DNA from 3 places in the Enterococcus mediterraneensis genome. Region 2 is predicted to be linked to each of the others. Evidence: predicted binding sites of a transcription regulator. Region 2 holds the regulator's gene; each other region holds the start of a gene.
What was found. The regulator NrdR, encoded in region 2, represses ribonucleotide reductase genes. The targets are predictions, from matches to a motif close to ACACNATATATNGTGT.
Positions count from the first base shown of each region.

Region 1: the regulator NrdR is predicted to act here: its motif matches at 2,233-2,248, upstream of nrdH (glutaredoxin-like protein NrdH).
Region 3: the regulator NrdR is predicted to act here: its motif matches at 3,840-3,855, upstream of EFB00_RS12225 (vitamin B12-dependent ribonucleotide reductase).

Region 1 covers NZ_UWOP01000001.1:775,554-783,027, reverse strand. Annotated here, with positions in the region: gene nrdE (class 1b ribonucleoside-diphosphate reductase subunit alpha) at 1-1,835, opposite strand, end outside; gene nrdH (glutaredoxin-like protein NrdH) at 1,938-2,162, opposite strand; gene EFB00_RS03705 (ferrous iron transport protein A) at 2,514-2,978, shown strand; gene feoB (ferrous iron transport protein B) at 2,980-5,139, shown strand; gene EFB00_RS03695 (FeoB-associated Cys-rich membrane protein) at 5,139-5,270, shown strand; gene EFB00_RS03690 (alpha/beta hydrolase) at 5,335-6,336, opposite strand; gene EFB00_RS03685 (DegV family protein) at 6,613-7,470, opposite strand; gene EFB00_RS03680 (DUF1836 domain-containing protein) at 7,467-7,474, opposite strand, start outside.
Region 2 covers NZ_UWOP01000001.1:206,759-214,232, forward strand. Annotated here, with positions in the region: gene EFB00_RS00995 (membrane lipoprotein lipid attachment site-containing protein) at 1-231, opposite strand, end outside; gene dnaI (primosomal protein DnaI) at 246-1,169, opposite strand; gene EFB00_RS01005 (replication initiation and membrane attachment family protein) at 1,169-2,539, opposite strand; gene nrdR (transcriptional regulator NrdR) at 2,558-3,037, opposite strand; gene EFB00_RS01015 (CsbD family protein) at 3,244-3,558, opposite strand; gene coaE (dephospho-CoA kinase) at 3,669-4,289, opposite strand; gene mutM (DNA-formamidopyrimidine glycosylase) at 4,262-5,098, opposite strand; gene polA (DNA polymerase I) at 5,114-7,474, opposite strand, start outside.
Region 3 covers NZ_UWOP01000002.1:62,764-70,237, forward strand. Annotated here, with positions in the region: gene EFB00_RS12200 (class I SAM-dependent methyltransferase) at 164-766, opposite strand; gene EFB00_RS12205 (GNAT family N-acetyltransferase) at 871-1,332, shown strand; gene EFB00_RS12210 (hypothetical protein) at 1,429-1,614, shown strand; gene EFB00_RS12215 (Ohr family peroxiredoxin) at 1,748-2,158, opposite strand; gene EFB00_RS12220 (helix-turn-helix domain-containing protein) at 2,671-3,546, shown strand; gene EFB00_RS12225 (vitamin B12-dependent ribonucleotide reductase) at 3,899-6,376, shown strand; gene EFB00_RS12230 (DUF4430 domain-containing protein) at 6,470-6,862, shown strand; gene EFB00_RS13815 (DNA alkylation repair protein) at 6,844-6,969, shown strand; gene EFB00_RS12240 (RCC1 domain-containing protein) at 7,330-7,474, shown strand, end outside.

The sequences.
Region 1 (7,474 bases), 570 kb from region 2:
TTGCCGATTTTCTTTTCTTGACGTTCTTCGATCATCCGTGTGATAGGGTGCAGGCTGGCACTGGTGTCATTGATATAAGAGATCGATCCGTTTGGCGCTACGGCTAAACGATTTTGATGGTACAAGCCGTCTTTTTGGATAGCGGCTTTCAGATTTTTCCAGTCTTCTGCGCTTGGGATAAAGATATCTTTAAAGATTTCTTTCAACTGTTCAGATTTAGGCTGATATTTGCCGGTGATGTATTCGTCAAAATAGCTGCCGTCTGCGTAAGCTGATTTTTCAAAGTTATGGAAGACGGTTTGGCGTTCCCGCGCGATCGCGTTGCTTTCCACCAAAGTCCAGTAATTCAACAACATGAAATACAGATCAGTAAATTCAAGAGATTCCGGCGAACCGTATTCCATATGATTTTTCGCAAAGAAAGTATGCAACCCCATCGCACCTAAACCGATCGTATGAGCCAATTTGTTGCCGTGTTGGATAGAAGGTACCACATCGATTTCAGAAGCGTCGGTAACAAACGTCAACGCCCGGGTCATTGACCGCACGGATTTTCCGAAATCAGGACTGTCCATCAAGTTGACGATATTAGTAGATCCCAAGTTACAAGAAATATCTGTTCCCATTACTTCATATTCTTGTTTTCCGTTGATCAAGGAAGGTTCTTGGACTTGCAGGATCTCTGAACACAAGTTGCTCATGATGATCTTGCCATCGATTGGATTTGCACGGTTAGCGGTATCGATGTTGATGATATAAGGATAACCAGATTCTTGTTGTAATTTTGAGATCTCGTTTTCTAAATCACGGGCTTTGATCTTGGTTTTGCGGATCTTCGGATTAGCTACGAGATTGTCGTATTCTTTTGTGATGTCGATATAAGAGAAAGGCACACCGTATTCTTTTTCGACACTGTAAGGACTGAAAAGATACATTTCTTCATTGTTACGAGTCAATTCGTAAAATTTGTCAGGAACCAATACGCCTAATGACAAAGTTTTTACCCGGATCTTTTCATCGGCATTTTCTTTTTTCGCGGATAAAAAGTTGATGATATCTGGGTGGAAGACATTCAGATAGACCACACCGGCACCTTGACGTTGGCCTAATTGGTTCGAGTAGCTGAAGCTGTCTTCGAATAATTTCATGACAGGCATCACACCGCTTGCGGCACCTTCATATCCTTTGATAGGGGCTCCGGCTTCCCGCAAGTTGGACAATGTGATCCCTACACCGCCGCCGATACGAGATAATTGCAGCGCAGAGTTGATGCCGCGTCCGATCGAGTTCATGTCATCAGTGATTTGGATCAAGAAACAAGAGACCAATTCCCCGCGGCGTTTTCTGCCGGCGTTCAAGAAAGAAGGGGTTGCTGGTTGGTAACGTTGGTGGATCATTTCATCTGCCAGATCCAGCGCCAATTGTTCATCACCATCTGCAAAGTAAAGCGCATTGAAGGCGACACGATCTTCATAAGTCTCTAAATACGCTGTTCCATCATTGGTTTTCAACGCATATTGTGAATAGAATTTATAAGCGGCCATAAATGACTTGAAACGGAAATTCTGCTCAGCAAGAAATTGGTATAATTTTTCAATAAATTCATTGGAATACTTCGCCAAAAATTCAGTTTCTAAATAGTCGTTTGCTACAAGATAGTCGATCTTCTCTTTGATAGAAGAAAACTTCATTGTATTGGGTTCGACATTTTCAATAAAAAAGGCTTCTAAAGCCTCTTTGTCTTTATTTAAAGGAATCTGTCCATTGACTGGACGGTTGATCTCATTATTTAATTTGAAATAACTCACATCTGAAGCTATTTTTTTTAAGCTCATGGCACTGCCCACTTTCTTTACGTAGTTTGAACGATTAAAAAAAGGATTTGTAGGCTTCTAGGCTGACAAATCCAAGTATGTTGTAAATTAATAGTCGATAGACTAGGAAGCTAATTGTCGTAATTGATCTGGACGGAAACCGATGATCGTTTGTGAGTCGGTAGTGACCACAGGAACGGTTTGAAAACCTTGTTCTTTTAATTGACTGATCGCTTCAGGCTGTTCATCAATATTCACTTCACGGAAAGTGATGTTGTTATCGTTTAAGAAACGTTTGGTCATTTTGCATTGCATACAGTTATTTTTTGAAAATACGGTAATATTCATTACGAGACCTCCTTCAAGATTTTTGCTATAAATCTAGTATAAGCTACGACAGATAAAAGTCAATAATTAAACACTATATCTAGTGTTTGTGAAATTGACACATACTAAACTTTGTGTTTTTATGCAAGTAACGCTCAGGAAAAATTCTTGATTTTTCTCGATTGCTTTTAGATTAAACAACTGATTGTATAAAAAAACTGGTTAAAAAAGTGAAATTAAATTTTCCATGTGAATATACGAACAATATTTGAAATCAGATTGACTTTTAGCAGGAAAGAAAGTAATCTTTAACCGAGAATGATTCTCAATTCCAATTGTATATAACAACACAAATTCCTTGGAGGGAATGTGATGATAAAATTAAGTGAAGCGCTTATCCATAGAGTATATCAAGTAAAAGAAGTACATACAGTTCCAGAAACGCAATTGCATTTGAAAAACTTGGGATTAGTTTCTGATAGTAAGATCGTTTTATTGCAGAAATCAGGGAACAACAGCATTGTTCTTCTACATAATAGTCGTTTGGCATTAGATCAGCAGGTTTTAGAAAATATTGAAGTGGAAGAAGCGGCTAAAAGCGGTGAATGGTTGCCGCTGGATCAGTTAAAAGTAGGCGAGAGTGCACATGTGGTAGGGATCCATGGAGAAGGGGCTGTGAAGCGTCGATTGATGGACATGGGACTTACCAAAAATGTTCATATCCAAGTTCGTAAACGCGCGCCTTTAGGAGACCCTATCGAGATCAATGTGCGGGGGTACGAACTAACACTTCGTAAAAACGAGGCAGCCTATATTTTAGTAGAGAAGGAGTCGTAACATGCAAGAGACCTATTTAGCTTTAGCTGGCAATCCCAACAGCGGAAAAACAAGCACATTCAACCAGCTGACAGGCTCTTTGCAGTCTGTTGGCAACTGGCCTGGGGTTACGGTGGAACGAAAATCCGGCGCACTGCGCAAAAACAAATCTGTGATCATTCAAGATCTGCCGGGAATCTATTCTCTTTCTCCATATACCCCTGAAGAAATCGTAGCTCGTGATTATCTGCTGAATGAACAGCCGCATGTCATCATGAATATCATCGATGGCAGTAACTTGGAACGAAATCTGTATCTCACTACACAGCTATTGGAGATCGGCGTACCGGTCGTGGTGGGCGTAAATATGATGGATGTGGTCAAAAAAAGCGGTAAACGGATCAATCTTGAAAAATTAGCTTACGGCTTGCAGACCGATGTGGTAGGTATGAGCGCCTTGAAAAAACAAGGTCTGGATGAATTGATCCGCCACAGCCTGCACGCTGCTGAAAAATTTCCGCCAGAAACTGCATATCCTACTTACGATCCGCGTCTAGAAGCGGCACTTGGTGAAATTATGGATATCTTAGGAAATACTGTGCCCCAGAAACAAGCGCGCTGGTTTGCGGTAAAACTATTTGAACAAGATCCGGTGGTTAATCAGCAAGTCGATCTTTCAAAAATCCAGCAAAAAGAGATCGCGGAGATCATTGCAATCACTGAACAGATCTTCAACGATACTAGTGAAGCAATCTTGATCAATGAACGCTATGAATTCATCGCGCGTTTGGTGGCGCTTTGTGCGACGAATGATAAAGAGTGGAGCCTGAGTGCCAGCGACAAGATCGATCAAATAGTCACGCATCGTTTTTTTGCTTTACCGATTTTTGCGTTGATCATGTGGGGGATCTACTACTTGTCGATCCAAACTATCGGAACGATGGGTAGTGATTGGCTCAATGATGTTTTATTTGGTTCGATCGTTCCTGAGTGGACACAGCAGACATTGATCAGCTGGCACGTGGCGGAATGGATGCAGCAGTTGATCTTAAACGGGATCTTATCCGGTGTCGGCGCCGTATTAGGTTTTCTGCCGCAAATCGTCGTGTTGTTTTTCTGTTTGTCTTTATTAGAAGATTGCGGCTACATGGCACGGATCGCATTTGTCATGGATCGTTTGTTTAGAAAATTTGGATTGTCCGGAAAATCATTTATCCCCATGCTGATCGCGACAGGTTGCGGTGTGCCGGGAGTTATGGCCAGCCGGACCATCGAAAATGAAAAAGACCGCCGTTTGACGGTCATGGTCACGACCTTCATGCCCTGTTCGGCGAAATTGCCGATTATTGCGCTGATCGCCGGCGCCTTTTTTCCAAACAGCAGTTGGGTAGCTCCTTCCGCCTACTTTTTAGGGATCACAGCGATCGTCTTATCTGGGATCGCATTGAAAAAAACGCGTTTGTTTTCTAGTGATCCGGCTCCATTTATTATGGAGTTGCCAGCCTATCATTTGCCGCAACTGAAAAATGTTGGACACCAAACCTTTGATCGCGGCTGGTCTTTCGTTAAAAAAGCGGGAACGATCATTTTTGTATCAAGCATTTTGATCTGGTTTGCGTCAAGTTTTGATTTCTTATTGCGTCCGGCAGAAGCGAACGAGAGTATCCTTGCTCGTTTGGGGCAAGTGATCGCGCCAATCTTCGCACCTCTTGGCTGGGGACATTGGCAAGGAACCGTCGCGACATTAACAGGATTGGTAGCAAAAGAAAATGTCATCGGAACATTGGGCGTGTTGTATGGTCAAATCCCGGAAGTCTCTGAAAATGGCGTGGAGATCTGGGGACAGATGCACATGCACTTTACAGCGGCAGCTGCCTACTCCTTCTTAGCCTTCAATTTATTATGTGCGCCGTGTTTTGCTGCGATCGGTGCGATCCATCGCGAAATGGCAAATAAAAAATGGACGTGGCTGGCGATCGGTTATCAATGCGGATTGGCATATGGCGTGAGTTTTCTGCTTTATCAATTCGGACATGTCATTTTTGAAGGTGGAGAACTCTCTATCGGAACGATCTTTGCAGTTATTTTGTTGTTGGTTATGATTTTTGCAATATGTCGCAGACCTAAAGCGCAAGAAAACCATCAGCCGTTTGTGCAGATGGTAAAAGGGAGTGAGCACTAATGGCAACACTATTATTGAGTATCGTGATTTTCGGCAGTGCCGGCTGGATCATTTATCATCAGCTGAAAAGCGGCAATAGCTGCGAAGACTGTCAAACAAGCTGTCCCGTGAAACATGAACAAGTGAAATAAAAAAAAGCTGAAACGATCTTGGATAGAGCTAACTAGCTATCCAGATCGTTTCAGCTTTTTTAGATCATTCGAAGATATTCCGCATATAAGCAACGGTTTGATCAAAACAATCCCAAGCTTTTTCATCTGTGAAATCAAATTGATATTCATGATTGACGGCTTTTTTCTCATTGTTATAAAACAAGCTTTCGGTAGGAACACCAAGCTGATTCAAGCGATCAACAAATGCAATTCCTTGTTCTTGGAAAGAATAGGCGTTGCCGTCTGTAACAAATACTGGCGGATAATCTTTCGTCAAATGATCCACTAAAGAAATTTCATCGACTTTCGACCAGTTTTTCCAGTCTTTTTGGCCAGATAAAGCCCAGCCAACAGTTTGTACAAAGAAACGAACAAAACGATCATCGGATTTTTCTTTCAGAATTTGTTTTAGATCATAAGGACCGCAGTATAAAACAGCTCCCTTGATCGTTTCAGGGGCAACTACTTGTGGGAAATCTATTTCCTGACGATAATCCGGATTGGTTTGGATCAAAACGAATTGTGCGGCGATCTGTGCGCCGGCAGAATCACCGCCAAACATAACTTTAGAAAAATCGATCATTGGGTAGCGGGCTTCTTGTTCTTTAAAATATTGATAGGCTTCTTGGGTTTGCTTCACTTGACTCGGATATTTTGCGTCAGGAGCTACTTCATAGTCCAATGAAACAACAGTATAGCCGGTTTCATTCACAAGATAGGTGGCATATTCTTTCAGAGCCTCTTTATCACCGGCTACAAAACCGCCGCCGTGAAGCCAAAAGATCGTAGGTTGAGGTTTTGTCGAACCTTTTTTGTAATAGATATCCGCTGAATTTTTGGTAAAGCTTGAAGTGTAATTGATATTATGGATCGTTTCAACAGTCGGTGCGGCCTTCTCATATTTTTGTTGATTTGTAATAGGATCATGCTTGAAACCTTGCCGAATGATCCAAACGCCAGGACGGGGAGAGAGTTGAAACGCTAAGAAAACAGTAATACATAGAAATACTAGAATACCTAAAAAAGCTAAAACAAATTTTTTCATAAAATAACTCCTTCTAAATTGCTAAACACATCATAGCGCATCTTACAAGAAGAAGGCCAAAAATTTGCTGATTTTTAATCTTTTTATATAAAAATAATTATTTTATTTGATTGAAATATAACGAAAAAAATCCTGCGAAATTTTCCGCAGGATTTATCTTTTTTTGCGTATTTGATTTTAGAAGGAGCAAGTTTTACGTGGAATCAGTCACCTTTACCCTCATAATCAATGTTTTTATGTGTTATACCTATCTGATCAAGCAGTAAAACTTGTTCCTTAGTCTAATAATTGAGCACCGACACCCAACAATCCTGGTCCGGTGTGTACAACAAGAGCAGGAGAGATCTCGCCGAAATACCATTCTTCCACCCAAGGGAAATCTTTTTGAAGCTGTGCTTTCATCTCTTCAGCTTCTTCAAAAGCCGCACCGTGAGCGACAGCTAGACGGACTTTACGATGATCGCCGACAAATTTATGGATCAGATGCAATGTTTTTTCCAAACTTTTTCGCCGACCGCGCGCTTTGGACACAGTATAATAGATTCCTTCATCGTTACATGAAATAATCGGATTCAATTTGAGGGCAGTTCCTAAGATCGAAGCTACGAGACCGATCCGTCCTCCTTTTTGCAGATATTCCAAAGTTGCAACATTGAAGTAGACTTTGCTTTTTGCAACTTCTTCTTCCAATTGTTTGATGATCGTTTCAAAATCCATACCCGTTTCCAATAATTCACTTGCACGAATTGCTTGCAGACCGGCACCGATTCCGATGTTTTTGGTGTTTAAAACATACACATCAAGTCCATCGTATTGTTCTCCTAAAAGACGAACAATATTATGGGTTCCGCTCAAACCGCTAGAGATCGTGACTGCTAATACTTTTTCATAGCCGTCTTTTTTGATTTGATCGAAAATTTGATTGATGGTTTCGCCTGATGGCAAAGAAGTACTGGGGATCTCTTCGGATAAGCGGCTGTAGATCTCTTCAGCGGTGATTTCGACTTTATCGATATATTCTCCATCTTTATAGATGATTTTCAGCGGGATCATGTACATTTGTTTTTCTTTCATGATTTCTTCTGGGACATCTGTACCAGAATCGACTAAAATTGCGATTTTTTCTTTGTTCATGTTT
Region 2 (7,474 bases):
TTTCAAGAGCACACTGACAGAATCTTCAAAGTGCTGGTCGACAGATTCGATTTTGCCGGTAAAGATCGTTTGCATCGTTTCACCTGCTTGTTGTGTTGATTTTGTTTCGGTTTCTTTCGTCGTTTGTTCCGTAGCATTGGTAGAGTTGACAGGCTCTGCATCGGCTTGCGGTTCATTTCCGCAAGCGGTCAGCAACAGCACCGCCCCCAAAAGAAAAATTCCTTTTTTCATCGGTTCCTCCTCTATCAGCCATTGCGGCGATTTTCACCTAGCATAATGATTTCTTTGGTTAAATATCGGATGCGTTCCATAATGCGTTTGGCTTTCAATGGTTCATCTGCGTTTTTCGTGATGCTTAAATGTTTTTCAAGTCCATCCATCGTCAGATTGGAGGTGAAAAATGTCGGCAGCTGTTCCTGCATACGATACTGCAAGATCACACCAAATACTTCATCTCTGGTCCATGAAGTCATGGCATCAGCTCCTACATCGTCCAAGATCAGAATCGGCGCTTTTTTCACCGCGTCCAACTTTTCATTGACAGTATTGTCCGCGATGGCGCTTTTGATCTGCGAAGTAAATGTCGGAAAGTGGACCAGTGTCGAGGAATACCCTCGTTTAGCCAATTCGTTAGCCATCGCTCCTAACAAATAGGTCTTACCGACACCAAAGTCTCCAGCAAGATACAATCCTTTATGAAATGTCCGGGGATTTTCTTCATAAAATCGGATGAAGCGCATCGTTTCAAACAACGCTTCTTCTCGTTCGACTGTTTTATCAAAGCTTTTCATAGTAGCGTTGCGGATATCTTTTGGTATATCGATGGTATTGATTCGACTTTTGATCTCTTCTTGTTTTTTACGCTCTAATAAGGCTTGAGTCGGCACATAGGTGACATCGACAAAATGGAAGTTCAGGGTCAACTGGGGTTCATACCCTGGCGCGATCATGGTCGGATCGTTTACTTCAAATTTGCGTTTTTCCTGCACGAATTCATAGATCTTCGCGTAGCTTTTTTCGATATCTTCTTGGGTCAGTTTGTCTTTGTGCTCTTCTAAAAAAGCCGTGACATCAGGATCTTTCATTACTGATTCCATCATCTCGCTGTAACGGGAGCGGTAATTGCGCCGATTCAGCATTTTATCGATATTTTTTCCAACATCTTCCATCATTTTTCACCTTCTTCATCATTGAAGTATTCTTTCATCATTCGATCGATCTCCGCTTTACGCTGCGGATCACTGGCAACGGCTTTCGCTGATGCCGACCAATCTGGCAACTCTTCCCGTTTTTGCGGTGACTGCTGCCGTGAATAAGCAAGCTTTGTTTTTTTCTGCAGCTTGTTTTTCGCCAATTCTCTGACATGCTGGATCGCGGCTTCTGGAGAACGGATATTTTTTTCCGACCAGTCAGCGGCGATCTGATTGGCTAATGCCGGAGCAAGGGAGCTTTTATTTTGGACTACCAAGAGATAATTGATCAGTACATTGATCACACTATTCGGCAACGGCGATTTTTGCACCAGATCTTGAACCAGCCACTCTTCATTTTTAGTGACAAAACTTTTCTTCGTCTGCTTGATGGCCGTCAAATATTCCATCGGCGCCAAGTCTTCGCTTTGTCGGATCATTTCCAGATCTTTATCCGTATAACCTTGCTGTTTCAACGTATTGAAACGCCGCAGCTGCTGATCATCTGTCTGTTCGTCGGTTTCTTTTTTATAAAAAACTTTATTCTCTTCAATGACAGTTTTTTCTAATGCTTTCTCATCGATAGAACCGTCTGTTAATGAAACGACGCCGGCCATCAACTCTACCAGTTTCATCTCGTCATATCCATATAGCTCATGGTACAACGTTAATTTTTCTTTTAATGAACCGGTAAAAGCGGAACGATCAATAAATTTACGCTCAGCCATATCCATGATAAAGGTCCAATTTAATTGTTTTGTATCTAATTGCAGTTTGTTTTCTTTCTCAAGCGGGAAGGCATTAGACACCTTATCCAGCTTTTCTTCCTGACGTCCGAACTCTTTTTCCGACCATAAGAAAACATCCGTGAATTTCTGGGTGACTTCTTCGTAACCGGAAGTATCAACAGGTCTTGGACGAAAACGCCGCATCAGCTGCTGAAACTTATCTTCGCCGACTTTGCTTAAAAGCAGAAACGACATCAGCTGTTCTCTGAAAAAGATTTGCGGATGCAGAGGCTCATACAACTCATAGAAAAGCATTTTGCCGAATTCCGGATCGTTTTTCTGAAAACTCCGCAACAGTCCAATCCCTTCCAGACGTTTGCGGGCTTCAAAAAAGCGGGGCAGCCCCACATCCATTGCATTCAGCAAATCGAGATGGGTAAACTCTTCTGCCGTTTTATCTGCGGCGTCACCGATCAAACAGAAGTACAAACTCATGGCATCGCCGCCGATGATCGGCTGATACAGATAAAGCAATGCTTGCTGACCTTCTTGGGTCAACGGCTGCTCTTTTTTCACTTGATAAATATTTTTTGGTTGGATCTCATACCAGGCATTTTCCAAGAAAAGCCCTCCTTCTAACTACTTTTCCGTGTGGTCAGAAGCTTTAGCTTTTTCAACAATATCCTGCAATTCCTTCAAGAAAACAGACATATCTTTAAACTGACGATACACACTGGCAAAACGGATATACGCGATCTCATCGACATCGACAAGGTCTTCCATCACATATTCACCGATCAAATTCGTTGATACTTCATTGACACCTAAACTGCGGACACGATTTTCCACGTGATCCACGATCTGTTCCATTTGTTCCATCGCTACCGGACGTTTTTCAGCAGATCGGATCAATCCTCGCAAGATTTTATCGCGATTGAATTCTTCTCGATCACCGTTTTTCTTCACAACTAAAAGCGGTGCCGCTTCGATCCGTTCAAAGGTTGTAAAACGAAACCCGCAATTTTCACACTCACGGCGGCGGCGGATCGTCCGGCCTTCATCTGTTTGACGACTATCAATAACACGAGAGCTGTTATGGTGACATTTTGGACAACGCATAGTTTCACCTCATTATTCTTTTGATTTTTCTCTAAAAGCAAAAATTTTTTCTTTTATTTATTGCTTAATTATAACATGAAAACAGCTATACTGCGGAATTCACGGCAAAAAATCCCTTGAAAAACCCGAATTATCCTTGCTTTTTTTATTTTTTGTTCGTTTCTGACCTCCATAGGCTTTTTATGTAAACAAAAAACTCTGATTGCTCAGAGTTTTTCTTCAATACCTGTATAATGCTTCATTCGTTCTTCTTCTATCCGCTCTTCATTTAACCCGTCTTCTGCAAGCTTATCGCTTTTTTCAAGATCACGGCCGACATGTTCTTTTGTCGCATCCTGAGTCTGTGCCTTCTTTTCTTCGTGCATATCTTCCAGCTCTTCGATCCGTTTCTTGCGCTGTTCTGAATGCAGTTCCGCATCTTCTTTTTGAACTTTTCCTTCTTGAGAAAGTTCCTCGTTATTCGTCAAATCGCCGATTTTCTTTTTAGCAGACCCAACAATTTTATCTTTCAAATTACTCATACCAACCTGCCTCCTTTTGCTTCTACTATAATTTTAGCAAAACAGACCGATATAAACAAAATTTTTGAACGATTATGGGCAAAACAAGAGAAACTTATGATCCTCTAAAATCAGATAAATTTTTTCTGACGCAGCCAGCTGGTTATTTGTTCTTGAAGTTGTTGGATCGTTCCTTGATTATCAAAGAAAATATCAGCACGACGGCGTTTTTCCTCCATCGACAGCTGGCTTTTGATCCGCTTGGAGGCTTCTTCCAATGAAAGGTTATCGCGTTTCATCAAGCGTTCCAGCTGGATTTCTTCAGGAAGATAGACTACCGCCACCTGATCCATATAATGATCGTAATGGCCTTCATACATTAAAGGGATATCGGCGATCACTAATGGCGCTTCGCTTTTGCCTTTTTCGATCTGCCGCAAGATCTCGGAACGAATATACGGATTCAATATCTGATTGAGACGATCCAGTTTTTGTTTATCAGAAAAAACAATCCGCCCCAATTTTTTGCGATCCAGGCTGCCGTTTTTTTGCAGAATGTCATCGCCGAATTCTGACACGACCGCCGCTCCCCCGGGTGTCCCCGGTTCAACCACTTGGCGGGCCACTTGATCTCCGTCTACAATGGGAAAATCGTATTTTTGAAACACTTCGACCGCCGTACTTTTTCCTGTGGCGATTCCGCCAGTGATCCCTAAAACAAAACTCATCTTCTTACCCTCAATTTTTGACATGATGGACAAATATGGGTTCCTCGTTGGGCGACCTTCAATTTAACGATCGGTGTCCCGCAGCGAGGACAAGGTTTACCGGTTTGTCCGTAGGCGTTCAATGAAAGCTGGAATTTTCCCGCTTCTCCTAACGCGTTCAAATACGTTCGAATCGTTGTACCGCCGGCTTCCACAGCTTTTTTCAATACATCGATGATTGCTTCTCGCAAAAGGGCGATCTCTTCTTCTGTTAATGTGTTGGCTGGCTGTTCCGGATGGATCTTGGCTTGCCATAACGCTTCATCTACATAGATATTTCCCAAACCGGTAACTAATTTTTGATCAAGCAGCAACGGTTTGATGGCTTTATGGGATTTTCTCAATCCTTTTGTAAACGCCTCTAATGTAAACTGCTCTGGCAATGGTTCCGGACCTAACTGCATGATCCCTTTGTAATATGGACTTTGGTCTTTTTCCACTAAAGCCATCCGACCGAATTTCCGCACATCCCGATATTGCAGTTGGCTGCCATCGGTAAAGTGAAAGATCACATGAGTATGTTTATCTACGATAGGATCCGTTTCGAAAAATTCATACTTGCCTTCCATCCGCAAATGAGAAATCAAATCATTAGCAGACAATTTGAAAATCAAATATTTTCCCCGACGAGAAATATCTTCGATGGTTTGACCGGCTAATTGGACTTGAAACAACAAGATATCTGGCGTTTCGATGATTCTAGGCCATAAGATCTCGACATTTTCAATAGTTTTTCCTTTGACTAGCTGAACTAATCCTTTTCTGACTGTTTCTACTTCTGGTAATTCTGGCAATTTTTTTCACCTTTTCTATTTCGCATCGTACCACGTTTTGCCCCAGCTGCTGTCGGTAACTAATGGAACATGGAGTTTTACAGCATTTTCCATGACTTCTTTTACCAAACGATCCAGCTGTTCCAGCTCGCTTTCAGGTACTTCAAACACCAATTCATCGTGGACTTGCAGCAGCATGACTGCTTCCATCTTTTCTTCTTTCATTCGATTCGCCAAATCGATCATAGCGATTTTTAAAATGTCCGCGGCACTTCCTTGGATCGGTGTATTGATAGCTGTCCGTTCCGCAAAAGAGCGCAGATTGTAGTTGCGGGCGTTGATATCCGGCAAATAGCGGCGGCGATGATAAAGGGTTTCAACGTAGCCTTTGTCTTTGGCGTCACGTACGATATCTTCCATATATTGTTTGACACCGGGATATTTTTCAAAATAGGTATCGATATATTGTTGAGCCGCTTTTCGCGAGATCCCTAAGTTTTGAGACAAACCATAATCAGAGATCCCGTAAACGATCCCGAAATTCACCGCTTTGGCTTGGCGGCGCATATTTGGCGTCACGTCTTCCGCTTTTTCAATGCCAAATACCCGCATCGCTGTGCTGGCATGGATATCTTGTCCTTCAATAAAGGCCGCTTTCAAATGTTCATCATTGGAGATATGGGCCAACACCCGTAACTCGATTTGAGAGTAGTCAGAAGAATAGATCAGCCAATCTTTTTCACGAGGAACGAATGCTTGACGGATCTTGCGACCTTCTTCCAAACGGATCGGGATGTTTTGCAAATTCGGATCAACAGAACTCAAACGACCAGTCTGGGTCAATGTTTGGACGTAACGAGTATGGATCTTGTCGTCTCCTTGGATGACTTTCAGCAATCCTTCCACATAGGTAGACTGGATCTTAGCGATCTGACGATAATTCAAGATGTGTTCTACGATCGGCGCTTGTTCCCGCAACTGTTCTAAAACATCGACTGCGGTGGAATAACCGGTCTTGGTTTTCTTGATCACTGGCAACCCCATTTTTTCAAACAAGATCACACCTAGTTGTTTTGGCGAATTGATATTGAAGGTCGTTCCAGCTTCTTGATAGATTTTTTCTTCGATTTCATGAAGGCGTTCAGAAAATTCGCCTTTCATTTCATGCAATCGGCTCGCGTCGACTTTGATGCCGGCGATCTCCATTTCCGCCAAGATTCGTGAAAGGGGCAATTCCATTTGATAGAACAAATCGCTTTGATTTTTTTCTTCCAAACCTTTATCCAAGTGGTCGCTCAACCAATGGATCGCTTGGATTTTACGGGCTAAATGAGCGAAAAAGATTTCTTCATCTTCCGGAAGTCCTTTTTTTGCCCCTTTTCCATAAACTGCATCATCCGATTGGACCTCTGTATAATCGTATCGGGCAGCCAAGCTGGCGATATCATTGCTGTTGTCACTGGTATCCAATAGATAAGCAGCCAGCAGGACATCAAATCTGATCCCTTCTGGACGGACTGCGTAGCGTTTCAATGCCACATAGGTTCGTTTGGCATCAAACACTTTTTTATTGTTTTTCTCCGTCAGCCAATCGATGAAATATTGATTTTCAAAAATATCCTCGCTGTTGGTCACATAGATCGTTTGAGGTGTTCCCCACGCAACACCGACAATATCTTCCAGATGATAATTATCTCCCATCATTTCCACGTATAAAGCCATGTCAGGAGCAAACATCTCTTGAGTAAACGTATCGACCACTTTAAATTGGATATCTTCCATATCTTCTTGCGGTTCATCAATGTTTAGTTTGCTTAAAAAGGAATTGAAGTTCATTTCTTTATAAAATGGAACAAGTTTTTCCAAATTCTTCCCTTGATAGATCAACGAATCGATATCAACATCGACAGGTGCGTCGGTATTGATCGTGGCTAATTGTTTAGAAAGAAATGCCTGTTCACGATCATTGATCAGGTTCTCTTTCATTTTGCTTTTTTTCATTTCGTCGATATTTTCATAAATACCTTCGACTGAGCCGTACTCTTTCAACAACTTGATAGCCGTCTTTTCACCGATCTTAGTCACACCCGGGATATTATCAGACGCATCTCCTGCCAGACCTTTCATATCGATGATCTGCTGAGGTGCAAGACCATCATATTTTTCCCGAATATGTTCAGGAGTATATGCTTCGATCTCGCTTACGCCTTTGACAGTAATATCGACTTTGATCTCGTCGGTAGCTAATTGTGTCAAATCTCGGTCACCCGATAGGATCACAACATCAAACTCGTTTTTATCTACTCTTGTTGCCAGTGTACCGATGATATCATCCGCTTCATAGTTTTCCAGTTCATAATAGTTGACCCCTAATCCTGTGATCAACTCCCGGATATA
Region 3 (7,474 bases), on a different contig from region 2:
TCCAGGATATTTGTAACTAATTTTGCTTTTTAAATCCACATCACGTTAAAAAGCCCGCCGATCCTGAGATCAACGGGCTTTTTTTGTCCAGTAAAATAATTAAAATCTACATTCTAACTAATGAATGGGACCAATATAGAACATCTACTTCCGGTATTTAGAATTATGCTTTCTTCCCAGTCGCCAAGAAAAGTGACGCGTCTTGGTGCATAAACAGTTTTTCCCCATGATGGAAAGTGTGGCTGGTGACAGAAGAGAAGCCGGCTGCTTTTAACTTCTGATGTAATTCTTGCTGGTCAAATCCATTGTGGACCTTTGGATGATTGATTCGATCGTTTTTATCAAAATCCACGATCATCAGCTGTCCTTCAGGAGCTAAAAGTTCATAGAGTTTCTTTAAAATAGTTTCTGTATCAGGAATATGTAAAAGAACCAGTGAAACGAGGATCACATCGGCTTTGACAGTAGGAAATGAAACCGAAGCGTCAGCATGAATCGTTCGTACGTTTTTCAGATTCGCTGTATTGATTTTTTCTTCTGCCATTTTCAGCATCGTTTCCGCAGCGTCCGCAATAATCAACTCTTTAAAAGCATCAGCAAAAGGCAAGCTGACAAGTCCAGTGCCGCCACCGTAATCAAGTAAAACTTTTTGATTGGTGTTTACAGGGAAATACTTTACTACTTCCTCACGGATAATTGCAGCTAATGCCTGCCGGTCTGGTGTGTCGTAATGGTTCGCTATCGTATCAAAAATATTTTTTGTCAAAAGAATATCTCCTTACTGATGGTTACAAATTTTACTCATTATACCACATATAAGTGTGCTTCAAATGCTATACTTACATCAAAGAAGCGATCAATGGAGGAAATATGGAGATTATTTTTGTAAAAGAACCTGCAGAAAAGAGCAGATGCGTGCAGGAAGTATTGTTGGATCTACCTGAATGGTTTGGTCTGCCTGAATCAACACAAGAATACATCGAAAAATCAAAGGAGTTTCCTTTATGGTGCGTGAAGAAAGAAGAAGAGTATCTTGGATTTATCAGCCTTTCTTCAACCAGTGAAGACACAGCAGAGATTTATTGTATGGGTGTCAAAAAAGAAGCGCATCATCAAGGAATAGGGAAGCAACTTTTTCATACGGCAGAAGAATATGCAAAAAAGCAGTATAAATTTCTGCAAGTAAAAACGGTCGATGAAGGGCTTTATCCGCAATATGATCAAACAATCCGTTTTTATAAGTCATTGGGTTTTTCAAAGTTAGAGGTTTTTCCGTATTTGTGGGATGAGTGGAATCCTTGCTTGGTACTGGTAAAAAAATTGGCAGTATAATGAACGGAAGCCATTGGAACTAGCCAAGTATGGCGGATTGCGAAATGGAATATCAGGTGTTATACTTACCGCAAGATCCTAGAGGAGGGACAATCTATGAAAATCTTTATTTTGGTTTTTACCTTATTAGCGGCTCTGATTGGTAGTTATTTTAGCTACGGGATTTTTGCCAGTGATTTGGGACAACTGATCAGCAATAAAAAAGATTCGGGAGCGTCCACAAGTTCTATGATCAAATTTATTTGGCAGGAACTTCTCGACAATTTCAAAAGCACTAAGTAGTCATGTGATTGCAGTTTAGAAAAGCCTCAGCTATGGTCGAGCCTAGACGTACTCAAAAAGCGGTAAAATGATCTAATCAATAAAAAGCAAGACCCGCGGAAATTGCTCCACGGGTCTTTTTATCTATTCATGTTTATTCTGCTTGGTAAGTTACTTCGATATTGCCGTGGACTGCTTTTGAATAAGGGCAGATGTGAGAAGTTTCTTCCATATAGTTTGTGATTTCTTCTTTTGAAAGTCCATCGATGTGGCCGATGATGTTTACTGCAATATGCAGACTTGTTGTGTCGCTCATGTCTCCTAGCAAGCTTACTTCTGCACGGACACTGCGAGGTTTGTCGCCTAAGCCGTCACGTTCTAATGGAAATGACATAGCGCCGTTGAAACAAGCGGAGAAGCCGGCAGCAAATAATTCTTCAGGATTTGTATATCCTTCTTTTTTCGTCATTGTTGTCTTAACATTCAGGTAGCCGGTAACGGATTTGCTTTCTCCTTCGCGTCCGCCTTCGTTGATCACTGTCGCTACTGATAATTTTTTAACCATTTGAATCATCCTCTCTTATTTTTACACCATGATAAATCAGACAAGTAACTCTACTGAAATTACACACATAAAAAGTATGCGAGAGATCTTCCTATTGAATATTCTGCTAATCCCAGTAAAAAACAGCTGTCTGTTTTTTCACGATTAAGTATAAAATAAATATATAAAAAAGTATATTAAATTGCTTGAGGGTTTGTTGGTAAAAAACACACTAAAAGAGGTATTCATAGGTAAAACAAAATTATTTTTTGTATTTATTATATAAAAAAATATATTAAAAATTATTTGGTTGTAACATACTAAATAGAGAAGATTGATGTTATCCAATGATATCTCCATAGTTCGGTAAGAAAATTAATTGAAACAATGAGTAACTCACATGAATATGATGAACATTCGTTGTCTTTCCCGTTATGGAATGGTTTCTTAAACCCTTTTCAATTGTAGTTAGCCATCTAATAAAACGATGTGATACAATGATAACAGACATTACATACTAGGAGCATCAACGAATGGATATACAACGTTTTATTGCAGCCCGAAAAGCGCAAGGATTTTCACAAAAAGAGTTAAGTGAAGGAATCTGCACCCAAGCCACACTGAGCCGCTTTGAAAATAACGGTCAGATTCCGACGATCAAGATTTTGATCAAACTATGCAACCGCCTGCAGTTAAGTTTAGGGGAACTTTTCCCAAATGTAGGGATTCAAGCGTCTAAAGTCAATAAACAGCTGGAACAGTCGGAATTTAATCTGGTTACCAGTGAATATGAAGAAGCACAAAAAATTTTGGATCAGATTTCACAAAGCGAATTGCAAAGTCCAACACAAAAATGGCACTATCTTTTTTTAAAAGGTTATTTAAGTGCTTTGCAAGGCGGCGAGATCACAGAATCTTTCTTTTACTTTAATCAAATCTTATCAGAGTCTCCCAAAGAGAAATCATATATTTTTGTCCTATTAGCGTATACGGGTTTGGGGCTGACATATGCGAATGAAGGGGATCAAGAGAAGGCGGAATACTTTTTTGATAAAGCAGTCAGCGATGTCTATCAATATCCTATTGAAACGTCAGAGGATATTTGGCGGATATTGAATATCTTGTTTTATTCCGGAACATTTTATGCCAGCATCAAAGATTATAGTGTCAGTGATGCGTTGTTGCAGCATGGAGTCGCGATCTGTTCAGATAACCATGTGACCTATTATCTTGCGCGGCTGATGTTCCAATTGGCAAAAAATGCCCTAGTACAAAATAAAGAAACTGAGATCGTTGAAGAGTTTATTTCCGATGCGCGAGCTTTTGCGAAGATCAATAAGAATGCGGTGGAGCTTCGTGAATTAAAAATCTTGCAGGAGCGCTTGAAGAAACGCAAATCGCAAGATTGACCTAATGATTTTTTCCAAATAGCGGACATTAAAAGACAGTTTTTACGATTCAATAAAAATAGATATGTTATTTATACGCATCAAAGCAATAAATTTTTATTTGCTTTGGTGCTTTTTATCGTGCGGTTGATAATCTAGGAGAAATAGCGGACCGGGTTGGAGCAAAACACAAAAAAGCACTTTGGAATCAACTGTTAAAGCTGATTAATTGAGAGTCATTCTCAACTATAACAAATAAATTCTACAAATACAACATTGAAAAATACGATATATAGTGTGATAATGATTTTCGAACACAATATATTGTATTTTTTAAAAGGAATGTTATTTAGGAGTGATTCATTTGCCAAAAATATATACCGCAAAATATGAAGAAAAATTGAACCAAGATATTCAGCAATTTGAAGGACTGTTTCCTATCAAACCGGAGATGTCTATGACATTTGAAGGCATTTCTCGCTTGATCATGCTGGATCGTTATGCGTCTAAAGATCCTAATGGTCATACGATCACTGTAGGAGACTTAGTTGTTTTAACAACACAGCCCCATCCCCAATATCCAGCACGGGGAATCGGTATCGTTAGGGATATTACAGATGACCGTTTGATTATTGAAGTGGAGGAAGAATTTCGCAGCACGCTGACAGATCCGCTAGAAATGTCTTCAGGATTAGTAGAACGAAATAAAAACGAAGTCGAGAAACCTTTAGAAATCTATTATGAGCAAATAGCCAAACGTGTCGCTCATGGTATCGCTAAAATGGAAAAAGATCCTCAAAAGAATGACTTTGAACAAGTATTCTATAAACAATTGGTCGAGCAAAATCTGATTCCTGCTGGGCGTGTACTATACGGCGCCGGGACAGATTCCGAAGTTACCTACTTCAATTGTTTCGTGATGCCTTTTATCCATGATTCACGGGGCGGATTAGCCAAACATCGGCAGGAAGTCATGGAAATCATGAGCCGCGGCGGCGGTGTCGGTACCAACGGCTCAACGTTACGTCCGCGGGCGGCGATCGTTCATGGCGTCAATGGCAAATCATCAGGATCCGTTTCATGGTTGAACGATTTAGCCAATTTGACCCACTTAGTAGAGCAAGGCGGTAGTCGTCGCGGTGCACAAATGATCATGATGGCAGATTGGCATCCGGATATTTTTGAATTTATTATTTCGAAAATCCAAAATCCCTCTGTCTTGCAGCGCTTGATCGCAACGACAGACAGTCAGACGGTAAAACAACTTGCCACAGAAAAATTATCCTTTACACCTTTATCTGATGCGGAACATGAATTTTATACAACTGTTCTTGAACATAAAGAAAGCTATGCTTTAGAACAAAATGCTTATTTGAAAGAGATACAGCAAAAAATCAAACAAGGTGGAAGCTATTCTGTCAAAAACAGCGAATTTTTATCAGGAGCCAATATCTCAGTATGTTTAACAAAAGATTTCATGACAGCAGTAGAACAGAATGCGGACTATGAATTGCGTTTCCCAGCGATTGAGGAATACAACTCAGAAGAAATGGCAGACTATGATAGAAACTGGGCAGAAATCGGCGATGTCAGAGAGTGGGAAGCAAGCGGGCGAAAAGTGAAAACCTATGCTACCATCAAAGCTCGAGAGCTATGGGATCTGATTACATTCTGCGCGACATATTCCGCGGAACCAGGGATCTTTTTTATTGATAACGCAAATGAAATGACAAACGCCACGGCTTATGGGCAAAAAGTCGTCGCTACCAATCCTTGTGGAGAACAACCCCTTACGCCGTATGCAGTCTGCAATTTGGCTGCCATCAACTTGGCCAATATGGTAAATCGCAAAGAGAAGAAAGTAGATTTTGAAAAATTAGCGGAAGTCGTTCGCGCAAGCGTCCGTTTTCAAGATGACGTTATCGATGCAACGCCGTATTTCTTTGATAAAAATGAAACACAAGCAAAAGGGGAACGTCGTGTTGGGTTAGGTGTGATGGGTCTTGCAGATCTATTGATTTATTGCGAGAAAGTTTATGGTTCTGAAGAAGGCAATCAGTTAGTTGATCAAGTCTTTGAAAAAATCGCTACGACTGCCTATACAGCTTCGATCGAATTGGCAAAAGAAAAGGGCAGTTTCCCTTTTCTTATTGGGAAAAATGAAGAAGAAACCCAAGAGTTGCGGAAAAAATTTATTCAAACAGGTTACATGAAAAAAATGCCGCAAGAAATCCAAGAAGACATCCTGAAATACGGCATCCGCAATTCCCATTTGCTGACAGTTGCACCTACTGGATCAACGGGCACAATGGCTGGTGTTTCGACTGGTTTAGAACCATATTTCGCCTTTTCGTATTTCCGAAGCGGCCGTTTGGGTAAATTTATTGAAGTCAATGCCGAAATCGTGGATGAATATCTCACTGAGCATCCAACCTGTACCAAAGAACAATTACCAGAATTTTTTGTTTCAGCTATGAGTCTTGATCCAGAAGCACACGTTGGGGTACAGTGTACGATCCAACGTTGGGTGGATAGTTCGATCTCTAAGACTGTCAACGCACCAAGAGGTTCACAAGTAGCACAAGTTGCTGAAATCTACGAACAACTGTACAAGGGTGGAGCAAAAGGCGGTACCGTTTATGTCGATGGGAGTCGAGATAGTCAAGTGTTGACTTTGGAAGCAGAAGAGAACGAACAGATGGATCTTTTAGATGAGCAACAAATTGTGTCTGTCGATGAACAACTTGCAGAAGGCGAGATTTGCCCCATCTGTCATGAAGGAACGATCGAAGAAATCGGTGGATGCAGTACCTGCACAAACTGTAAAGTTCAACTTAAATGCGGGTTGTAAAAACAATGAAAAAAATTGTTATTGTATTTTAACTGCTCTTTTTTTAAAATAAACGAGGACCATAACGGCAAGAATTTTTAAGGAGTGAGAATAATGAAAAAAATCATCACCGCGAGTCTTCTCGTGATAAGTACCTTGGTGATCGGTGGTTGTAGTACTCCTGCAACAGATACTGCTGCAAGTACGACTACGGAGAAAACAACTCAACAAACTGTGACGATCACTTTAAAAGAAGACAAGCAGCAAATCGATTCTAAAAAAATCGAAGTCAAAGAGAAGGCAAATCTATTTGATACGATGAAAGAAAACTTCACGATCAAAGATGAAGATGGGTTCATCACGTCAATTGAAGGCCATGAGCAAGATCCAAAAGAAAATAAATACTGGACCTATACTATTAATGGAGAGCCTGCTATGAAAGGCGCAAAAGAAACCATCCTGAAACAAGGCGACAAGGTTGTTTTTGAATTGGAGAAAACGCAGTAAACAATTATTTTAAAAAAAGTAATGTAGATGTTACTTGTAGCACCGTAAATGAGTTATTGAATGATAATAAAGAGACGATTCATAAAGGCACGGGGTGGATGCTATAAGCAATTGAGGAGATTATCCAAATAGATTACTTGCTTTTTTAGAAACTACTGTAAGTAATACTGCTGATATTAAAAATTAGTACCTATAATTGTAAAAAGCAGTTAACTCTACTCTATACATGGAAAATAAGTTTTAGAATTAGTACAAAAGGTATTGTTTTTATTCGTTTTATGATACGATAATTACGTAAGATTCCTTGAAAATCTTACTACCAGGTAGGCATTGCTTATCTGGTATTTTTTATGCTCCTATCTCACAAATAAGAAGTAAATCATGTTGGCAAATATATTCTGCTGAATTAAAATGAGCATAATAGATCATATACCCATTGAAGGCTTTTCAAAAGGAGTTGGATAAAAGTGTGTCATGACTCAAATGGATTATTTACTATCGCGGCAGGCAGACGTCACAGTGTGGCTATCAGATCGGACACTACCGTTGTTGTGACTCCAGATAAAAGCAAGCAATTCAAGACTGATCATTGGAAGGATATCCAATCTGTTG